3 regions of the Streptosporangium sp. G11 genome follow, and region 3 is predicted to be linked to each of the others. Evidence: riboswitches for the same ligand, from Rfam matches in the RefSeq annotation. Region 3 holds a riboswitch; each other region holds the start of a gene.
What was found. Region 3 has a riboswitch for cobalamin ahead of ACSDR0_RS33365 ((2Fe-2S)-binding protein). Riboswitches for the same ligand answer to the same signal wherever they lie in the genome.
Positions count from the first base shown of each region.

Region 1: linked by a shared signal. The riboswitch ahead of bluB (5,6-dimethylbenzimidazole synthase) and the one ahead of ACSDR0_RS33365 ((2Fe-2S)-binding protein) in region 3 are both predicted to bind cobalamin.
Region 2: linked by a shared signal. The riboswitch ahead of cobN (cobaltochelatase subunit CobN) and the one ahead of ACSDR0_RS33365 ((2Fe-2S)-binding protein) in region 3 are both predicted to bind cobalamin.

Region 1 covers NZ_JBPJUQ010000082.1:10,110-13,377, forward strand. The annotation lists gene ACSDR0_RS41615 (MFS transporter) at 1-1,148, shown strand, start outside; cobalamin riboswitch at 1,266-1,465, shown strand; gene bluB (5,6-dimethylbenzimidazole synthase) at 1,498-2,118, shown strand; gene ACSDR0_RS41625 (LLM class flavin-dependent oxidoreductase) at 2,248-3,261, opposite strand.
Region 2 covers NZ_JBPJUQ010000045.1:20,292-23,559, forward strand. The annotation lists gene cobN (cobaltochelatase subunit CobN) at 1-1,316, opposite strand, end outside; cobalamin riboswitch at 1,480-1,652, opposite strand; gene ACSDR0_RS32285 (precorrin-3B synthase) at 1,699-3,268, shown strand, end outside.
Region 3 covers NZ_JBPJUQ010000047.1:82,714-85,981, forward strand. The annotation lists gene ACSDR0_RS33355 (erythromycin esterase family protein) at 1-826, opposite strand, end outside; gene ACSDR0_RS33360 (TioE family transcriptional regulator) at 904-1,590, shown strand; cobalamin riboswitch at 1,777-1,901, shown strand; gene ACSDR0_RS33365 ((2Fe-2S)-binding protein) at 1,963-2,781, shown strand; gene ACSDR0_RS33370 (DoxX family protein) at 2,919-3,268, opposite strand, start outside.

The DNA of each region.
Region 1 (3,268 bases), on a different contig from region 3:
ACGTGTGCTCGGCGCTCTACTTCACCCGGATCGTGGGACTCTCGCCGACCCAGGTCGGCTTCGCGCTGACACTCGGCTGGGCCGTCGGCTTCGTGGCGGGGGTCCCGCTCGGCCACCTCGCCGACCGCCGGGGAGCTCGCGGCACGGCGGTCCTGCTGGCCGTCGCCACGGCCGCCTCGGTCGGCTCGTTCCTGTTCGTCCGTTCCTTCCCCGCGTTCGTCGTGATCGCCTGCCTGTACGCGACCTCGCAGTGCGGTCTCGCCGCCGCCAGGCAGGCGCTGCTCGCCGGGCTGGTGGACAGGGCGCAGCGGACCCGGATCCGGGCCCACCTGCAGGCGACGGTCAACGCCGGGCTGGCGGTCGGCGCCGCGCTCGGCGGGGCGGCGCTGCACCTCGACACCCGTGCGGCCTACCTGACGGTCCTCGCGATGGACGCGCTGAGTTTCCTGCTCTCCGCCCTGATCCTGCTCCGCCTTCCCCCGGTGCCGCCCACGGCGCCCGCGCCCGCGGGCGAACCGGCCCTGGCGGTGCTCAGGGACAGGCCGTACGCGCTGCTCTCCTTCCTCAACATGATCACGCTGCTGAACATGCCGCTGCTCAGCCTGGTCATCCCCCTGTGGATCGTCCAGCGGACCGAGGCCCCGAGCTGGACGGTCTCCGCCCTGCTGATCCTCAACACCCTGGGCGTCGTGCTCTTCCAGGTACGGGTGGCCCGGCGGGTCACGGACCTGGAGACCGCCTCCCGGACCGTGCGGCGGGCGGGTGTGGTGCTGCTCGCCGCGTGCGCGGTGTTCGCCCTGTCGTCGACCTGGTCCTCGGCGTGGGCGGCCGCGCTCATCCTGCTCCTCGCGGCCTGCCTGCAGGTGTTCGGCGAGATGGCGCACGCCTCCGGCGCCTGGGAGATCGGGTTCGACCTCGCCCCGGCCGACAAGCAGGGCCAGTACCAGGGATTCTTCGGATCCGGAGCGGCGGTCGCCAGGATGCTCGGCCCACTACTGCTCACGACGCTGATCCTCACCTGGGGCACCCCGGGCTGGCTGGCGCTCGGCGGCCTGTTCCTGCTGTCCGGCCTCGCCACCGGACCGGCCGTGCGCTGGGCCCAGCGGACCCGGCGGGCGGAACCGGCCGCCAAGGAGATGGCAGGGTAACGGGCGAGGACAGCAGGCCCCCTTGCCCCGCACCGCGGTGCGGGGCAAGGGGGGCCGGACGCGGGTCTCCCCCACTCCCCGATGCCATGGCGAGCGCGGAAATCCGTTACCGTACGGAACGGCGAACTGTTGTGAGGTGCCCCGCCCCGGCGGGGAGAATCGGGAAGCCGGTGTGATTCCGGCACGGGCCCGCCGCGGTGACCGGGAAGCCACCACCCATGCGCGTACGCGCGGCCACTGGTCCGAAAGGACTGGGAAGGCGGGTGGTCAAGCGTCGATCCGGAAGTCCGAAGACCGGCCTCGCGTCCACGGCCCCGGCACGGGGCATGTACACAGCGGGAGCCTGCCCATGGACCACCGGATTTACGACGTCATCCACCGCCGCCGCGACGTACGCGCGCAGTTCACCGGCGAGCCCGTCCCCGACGAGGTCCTGCACCGGATCCTGTCGGCGGCCCACGCCGCCCCCAGCGTGGGGCTCTCCCAGCCGTGGGACTTCGTCCTCGTGCGCGACACCGCCATCCGCGAGGCGTTCCACGACCACGTCCATCACGAGCGGGAGGTCTTCGCCGCGACCCTCGACGCCTCCGCCGCGCGGCGATTCGCCCGAATCAAGATCGACGGAGTGCTGGAGTCGACGCTATCGATCGTGGTCACCTACGACCCGGACCGGGGCGGCCCCGCCGTCCTCGGCCGTCACGCCATCGCCGACGCGGGCCTGTACTCGGTGTGCCTGGCCATCCAGAACCTCTGGCTGGCCGCCACCGCCGAGAACCTCGGCGTCGGCTGGGTGTCGTTCTACCGCGAGCCCTTCCTCGGCGACCTCCTCGCCATCCCGGCCGGAGTCCGCCCTCTCGCCTGGTTGTGCCTCGGACCGGTGACCCACCTCGAGACCACACCCGACCTCGAACGGCACGGCTGGCGCCACCGGCGCCCTCTGCGAGACGCCGTCCACCACGACCGCTGGTGAGGTTCGCCGCGTTCCGTTGAGATGCCGGGCCCGCCGACCCCGGTCCGGCGGGTCACGGCGCGGGGACTCACGGCGGTGACGCGGAGGAGGCCGAGTCTCTCCGCGGGCGGTGTTCCGGCACCGGAGTCGTCAGCCGCCGAGTCTCGGCAGCACCTCGGCGCCCAGCCGGCGGATGTTCTCCAGGGTGCGGGCGTGCTCGCCCGCACCCTCGACCATGAGGATCAGGTGTTCGAGCCCGGTCGCCTCGCGGGTGCGCCTGATCGTCTCCACGCAGTGGTCGGCGTCACCCACCGGATGGACGCCGGTCAGGAAGTCGACGTACTCCCCCACGTCCCGTACCGGCCGCCGCCGGCCGTCCACCGGCACGTACCCGTCCAGGCCGGGCTCCAGCCAGCGGGGCATGGCGGCTTTCAGCTCCCGCACGGCCGCCCTCGTCGAGTCGGCCACGTATCCGACGACGGCGGCCACGTGGCGGGCCGCGCCCGGCGGAGCGGCTCCCGGCGCGGGTGGGCGCGCCGCGTCGTAACCGGCGAGCATCGCGGCCTTGCCCGCGTCGTCCACGTGCATGCCGAGCAGCATCGGCAGCCCCCGCGCGGCCGCCAGCCGCGTCGTTTCCGGCGAGGTGCACGCCACGACGGGCCGCATCGACGCCGCCGGTACCATCGCGACCTCGCGGAAACGGAAGAACTCCCCCTCGGCCGACACCGTGCGCTGTTCCAGGGCCCGGCACAGCAGGTCGAGAGACTCGGCGAAGCCGCGCTCGAACCTCTCCAGGCCGGTGCCGAACACCTCCAGGTCCACCCAGGGCCCGCCCCTGCCGACCCCCAGCGTGAAACGCCCGCCGGACAGGTGGTGCAACATCGCCGCCTGCTCGGCCAGCGCCACCGGGTGCTGGGTGGACAGCACGCTCACGGCCGTCCCGACCCCGATCGTCCGCGTACGTCCGAGCGCCACGGCCGCCAGCGTGGCCGCCGACGGGCAGACCCCGTACGACATGAAGTGGTGCTCGGCGATCCACGCGTCGTCGAACCCCGCCTCCTCCGCGACCGCGATCGCCTCCACGCAGTCACGCAGCACCCGTCCCTGCGGCCTGCCGGGGAAACCGGCCGCGACCAGGAAGATTCCGATCCGCACCCGGCTCATGATCTCT
Region 2 (3,268 bases), on a different contig from region 3:
GGGCCCCAGTGCTCCTCCATCCGCGTGCGCAGGTCCGCCGGGAGGGTGGCGTACCACTCGGCGTACCGGCCCGCCGCGATGCGCACCGGGTTTCCGGCGAGCTGCTCCTCGGTGAGCCAGTCCTGGTCCTGCCCGCCCGCGGCGATCAGCGCGTGGATGAGCGCGTCGCCGTCCTGCCCGGTCACCCCGGGCAGCTCGCCCTCGGCGCCGATGTCGTAGCCGCGCTCGCGGAGCGCGGCCAGCAGCCGCACCAGGCTGGCCGGGGTGTCCAGGCCGACGGCGTTGCCGATGCGGGCGTGCTTGGTGGGGTAGGCCGACAGCATCAGCACCAGCCGCCGCTCGGCGGGCGGGATGTGCCGCAGCGCGGCGTGGCGCACGGCGATGCCCGCCACGCGCGAGGCCCGCTCGGGGTCGGCCACGTAGACGGTCAGCCCGTCCTCGTCGATCTCCTTGAAGGAGAACGGCACCGTGATGATCCGCCCGTCGAACTCGGGGATCGCGACCTGGGTGGCGGCGTCCAGCGGGGACAGGCCGTCGTCGTTGTCCTCCCAGGAGGCCCGGCTGCTCGTCAGGCACAGGCCCTGCAGGATCGGCACGTCCAGCTCGGCGAGCGCGCCGACGTCCCAGGCCTCGTCGTCCCCGCCCGCCGACGCGGTCGCCGGGCGGGTGCCTCCCGCGGCGAGTACGGTCACCACCAGGGCGTCCACCGTGCGCAGGACCTCCACCAGGCCGGGCTCGGCGGTGCGCAGGGAGGCGCAGTACACCGGCAGTGCCCGCGCGCCCGCGTCCTCGATCGCCGAGCAGAGCGCCTCGACGAAGGCGGTGTTCCCCGCCACGTGGTGGGCCCGGTAGTAGAGCACCCCGACGACGGGCCCGTCCTGGTCGCGCGCCTCGCGCTCCAGCGTCCCCCACGTGGGGGTGGGCTCGGGCGCGGCGAACCCGTGGCCGGTGAGCAGCAGCGTGTCGGACAGGAAGTGGTGCAGCTCGGTCAGGTTGGCCGGGCCGCCGTGGGCGAGGTAGGCGTGCGCCTCGGCGCAGACCCCGCCCGGCACGGTGGACAGCTCCATCAGCTCGGCGTCCGGCGCCTGCTCGCCGCCGAGGACGACGACGGGCCTGGGCCCGGCGAGCAGGGCGTCCAGGCCCTCCTCCCAGGCGCGGCGCCCGCCGAGCAGGCGGACCACGACCAGGTCGGCGCCCTCCAGCAGTGGCGGGAGGTCGGCGGCGGCGAGCCTGGCGGGGTTGCCGAGCCGGTAGTCGGCGCCGCTCGCGCGAGCGCTCAGCAGGTCGGTGTCGGAGGTCGAGAGCAGGAGGATCACACGCCACACTCCAGGAGAGGCAGGGCGGTACGGCCCAGGGGTGCCACGGCGTGGCGGGGGAACGGCGATGCCACGGCGTAGCGGGAAAACGGCGATGCCACGGCATGGCGGGGGAACGGCGAAAAGCGCACGGAGCTTCCTCCCTCGGGGTCCTCGCCCCGGGTCGTCGTCGGCCGCGACGGCTGGAGTCTCCTGGCTCCCGGATCGGTGCTCACCCCGGCCTTCCCGTCCGTCGTCGGACAGTGGCCCGGGTGGGGTTCGCTCCCCGGTTACAGTGGCGGGACCGCGCCGGAATCACACCGGCTTCCTCCCTTTGCCGTCGCCACCGATGACACTACGGCAGTCCGGTTCGTTGCAAGAAACTGGCGTTAACATCCTCTGAGTGTTCATTGCCGACTTTTCCGGACGATCGCGACTCGACGCGTGCCCCGGGGCGCTTCAGGTCCATGCCGCCGCGGACGGCGGCCTGGCCCGCGTCCGCGTGCCCGGAGGCCGTCTGACCCCCTTCCAGCTGCGCGAGCTCGCCGACGCCGCCTCCGCGTACGGCGGCGGCGTCATCGAGCTGACCTCCCGCGCGAACGTCCAGGTACGCGGCCTCGGCCCGGAGAGTCCTGACAGCGGTACGGGGAGCGGATTCGCCGCGCGGATGGCGGAGGCGGGCCTGCTGCCCTCGGCGACGCACGAGCGGGTACGCAACATCCTCGCCTCCCCGCTGACCGGGCTGGACGGGCTGACCGGGCTGGACGTCGCGGGCGGCACGGGCGGCACGGGCCGTACGAACCACGCGGGCGGCGGGATCGCCGACGTCACCCCGCTGATCGGCGAGCTGGACCGGCGGCTGTGCGCCCGGCCCGCCCTCGCCGCCCTGCCCGGACGGTTCATGTTCGCCCTCGACGACGGCCGGGGGGACGTGGCCGGTCTGGGGGCGGACGCCGGGATCCTGCCGACGGGACCGGACGAGGCCGCGCTGATCCTCGCCGGGACCGACAGCGGGCTGCGCGTCCCACTGGGCGGAGCCGTGACCGCCCTGCTCGCCGCCGCCGAGGCGTTCCTCGACGAGCTGTCCACCCGGGACGTCACCGCGTGGCGGATCTCCGAACTTCCCGACGGCCCCTCCCTGATCGCCGTCCGCGTGCGAACCGCCCTGGGGATCTCCGGTACGGCGCCCTTCGAACCGGTGAGACCGCGAGCGGCGACCCTCGGGCCGGTCGGGGTCGTCGGGAGCGCGGACGTGACCGGAGTCGGAGCCGGGATCGAGGGAAACCCCGGAGGCGGCGGCAGGGGTGGCACCGGGGGCGGAGACGCGCGGGTCGCGCTCGGGGTGGCGGTCCCGCTGGGGCGGCTGACCTCCGCGTCGGCACGACTGCTCGCGGACGCCGCCTCGGGCGGGGAGATCCGGCTCACGCCGTGGCGGGGCGTGGTCCTGCCCGGCCTGGACGGCGCCGAGGTCGCGGGCACCGCCGCCCGGCTGGAGGCCGCCGGGCTGATCGTCGACCCCGGCTCCCCGTGGATCGGCGTGACGGCCTGCACCGGCCGCCCAGGCTGCGCCAAGTCCCTGGCCGACGTCCAGGCCGACGCGGCCACCGCCATCGGCATGGCCCAGCCGTCCGCCGCCCCGCCGTCCGGTGGCAGACCGCCCAGGGGCGAGCCGCCCGAGGACAGGTCGTCCAAGAGCGAGCCGTCCAAAGGTGAGCCGCCCGAGGTCAGGTCGTCCAGGGGTGAGCCGTCCAAGGACAGGTCGTTCAGGAGCGAGCCGTCCGAGGGGGGACCGCCTGTGGCCCCGCCGTCCGCGATCGGGCCGGGCACCGATACGCTCCCCGTGCACTGGGCGGGCTGCGCCAGGCGCTGCGGTCGCCCGAGAGGCCGGGTCGCGGACGTGGTCGCCACCGGCGACGGCTACCGCCTGGAACTGGACGGCACCGGCCTGACCTGCTCCGGCATCGAGGAGACCG
Region 3 (3,268 bases):
CGCGACGGGCCTCGCGGCCGACGATGGCGTCGAGGTTGTCGGCCATCATCGCGTCGCGCAGGCACATGAGCGTGCCGACGCGGGTGGGCGCGGTGTCGGCAATGCCGGCGTGGTAGCGCAGGAGCCCGGCGGCGGTGCGGGCGTGCAGGTCGGCGCGCCACCAGTCGTCGGGGGAGGTGGCGGCCGTCAGGTGGGGGGCGTGCGCGGCGAGCAGCGTGCGCAGGTCGTCGGCGATCAGGCGCAGTTCCCCGGCTTCGGGGGTGCGGCCGACGGACTGGGCGGGATCCGTCCAGAGGGCGGCCGGGTTGGTCCAGCGCTCGTCGGGGCCGAGCAACTCGTGCAGGGTCTCGCGACTCCAGGCCAGGTCGAGGTGGGCGGCGAGGTAGTCGTACAGCGCGGTCAGGGCCGGGCGGGGGGCGGCGGCGCCGGTTATCTCCAGGGGGCCGTCGAAGCCGTAGAAGCGGAGCCGCTCGTGCGGGGAGCGCTGTTCGTTGTAGGCCCGCATCCAGCGCAGGAGCTCGCGGTCGGCGAGTGAGGCGCTTAAACCGTGGCTGAGGCCGCGGCTCATCGCGTCGTCGAGGCTTCCGATGCCGTCGGTGACGTACGCGTCGGCGATCAGGGCCGACAGGCAGTCGCTCTCGAGGGTGATCGAGCGGTAGCCCTCGTGCTCGACGAGGTGGCGGAAGAGCTCGTTGCGCAGTTCGAGGAACGCCTCGACGCCGTGGGTGGGCTCGCCGAGGCCGAGCAGGCGGGTGGCGGGGGACAGGAGCGCGGTGAGGGCGCCGCCGGTGAAGGGACGGGCTGCGTCCCGGATTGAGGCCGTCATGTCTTTAACCGTATCGTTGAACCTTCTGTGTAAGCTTTGCTGGCATTTCCGGCTGCCGGCGAGGAGATACCTTCAAAATGCGGTTGCGGCCCATCGACCTGGCGCGCGAGCACGGCCTGTCCACGCAGGCGGTGCGCAACTACGAGGAGGCGGGGATCCTGCCACCGGCCGAGCGCTCGCCGCACGGCTACCGCGGCTACGCTCCGCGCCACGCGGCGGCGTTGCGGACGTTCCTGGCGTTGATCCCCGCGCACGGCCACGCGACCGCGGGGGCGATCATGCGGGCCGTGAACGGCGGGGTGACCGAGGAGGCGCTGCGGCTGATCGACGAGAGCCACGCGCAGCTGTCCGGCGACCGGCAGACGCTGGAGGCCGTGGAGCGGGCGTTGCGTGACCTGACGCCGCCGCGTGACCTGGCGCCGGGGGTGACGTTCATCGGGCCGCTGGCGCGCAGGCTCGGCGTCCGGCCGGCGACGTTGCGCAAATGGGAGCGGGCCGGGCTGGTCGTGCCGCGGCGTGACTCACGCACCGGCTACCGCGTCTACACCCCCGCCGACGTACGGGACGTGCTGCTGGCTCACCAGCTGCGGCGGGGCGGGCACGGGCTGGAGCAGATCGCGCGGGTGTTGGAGCGGGTGCGGGCGGCGGGCGGGCCGGAGCCGCTGGAGGCGACGTTGCGGGAGTGGCGTGGCCGCCTGACGGTGCGGGGCCTGGCGATGCTGGCGGGCGCGGGCGCGCTCGACACCTACCTGGGGACGTCATAGCGCCTGACGGCGAGTTCGCGGGTGGTGAGCGGGCGGGGATCCGCATGATCGCGGTAAGCGCTCCTTTCCGTGTCGTCGCTTCGAGGGGGTTCGCCGCGTCAGGTCGTTCGCCAGGGCTTCTCGCCGGGCGCGCTTCGTCCTTGACGGGTGGTGTGCGAGCATGGTCGGTGTTGGCGAGCGCGGATCGAGGAAGCCGGTGTGAATCCGGCGCGGTCCCGCCACTGTGATCGGCGAGCGAGTCCCGAATAGGCCACTGCCCGCGTGCGGGTGGGAAGGCCGGGACGAGCGTTGACCCGAGAGCCAGGAGACTCACGCGGTCGCCTCCTCGCGGCAATTGGGGCGGATCTCCCCAAGAGAGGAACGGTGCTCGTCATGCCTGGACCTCGGCCCACCGGCCCCGGGCGTGCCCGGCCCGGACTGCCTGCCGCCTCACCCCCGGCGGTCTTCGCGGCGATCGCCGACGTCTCCACGATCAACGGCTACTTCGACGTCGAGATCGGCCCGATCGAAGCGGGCTGGCGGCCGCTCACCGACCTGCTGGCCGATTCCGAGCCCCTGCGGCAGCGGATCACCGACGTCGCCGGACGCCTGGGGACCGACGAGATCCGGGTGGCGGCCTCCATCCTGTTCCAGGGGCTGGCGGCCCGCCTGTGGTCACCCGTCATCGGCGTGGCGGTGGCGCGCGACCTGCTCCTGGACCTGTCCCCCCTCCGAGTCCACTGGCGGGCGGCGTCCGGCGGGCCGCTGCCGCTGCGGGCCGAGCACCTGACCGGCCGGCGGATCCTCGACCCCGCCGGGATCGCCGAACCGCTGTACCGCAACGTGCTGACCGGGTTGCTGGAGCCGCTGGCACAGGCCGTACAGGGGATCGTGAAGATCGCCCCCGGGTTGCTGTGGGGCAACGCCGCCTCCGCCCTGGCCGGAACGGTCCGGACCATCGCCCACCGGCGCCCCGAACTCACCGCGCGGGCCACCGTGCTCGGGCGCGAACTGCTCGCGCTGGGAGTGCTGCGGGGCAGCGGCGACCTGGTCGAACCCGCCCCCGGGCAGCCGTTCTTCGTCCGGCGCAGCTGCTGCCTGTTCTACCGCCTGCCAGGGGGTGGCAAGTGCGGCGACTGCGTCCTCATCGACCCCGAAACCCGCCGCCGGCAGTGGGCCGCGGCCCTGCGGCAGGCCGGAGGATCCTCGTGAGCCACACCGTCGCCAAGGAACACGGCACCGGCGTGGGCGCCGCCCGGCCCCTTTTCGCACCGGCCGCAGGTGGAGCGCCCCGGGACGAGGCGAGAACGGACGGCGTCGGCGGCCGGGTGAGAGGCCGGGCGGACGGTTCAGAGCCAGGTGGTGCCGAGCCAGGCGGTCGCCGCGGCGGCTGCCAGGAGGGCGATGTTGAGTCCGATCTGCCGGACCTCGCCGCGGCTCAGGTGGACCGCGATGCCGCCGATCTGGATCAGGACGAGGCCGATCGCCGCGGCGACGGCGAGCCAGGGCGCGATCCCGGTCAGCGGCGGCAGGATCAGTCCGGCCGCGCCGAGGACTTCCAGGACTCCGATCAGACGGACGAGCGGCATGGGAACGGTGTCGACCCAGCCCATCATCGGCTGGAGCCGCTCCTGGCTCTGGGCGGTCTTCTTGCCTCCGGCGTAGAGGTAGAAGACGGCCAGGAGTGCCGCGACGATCC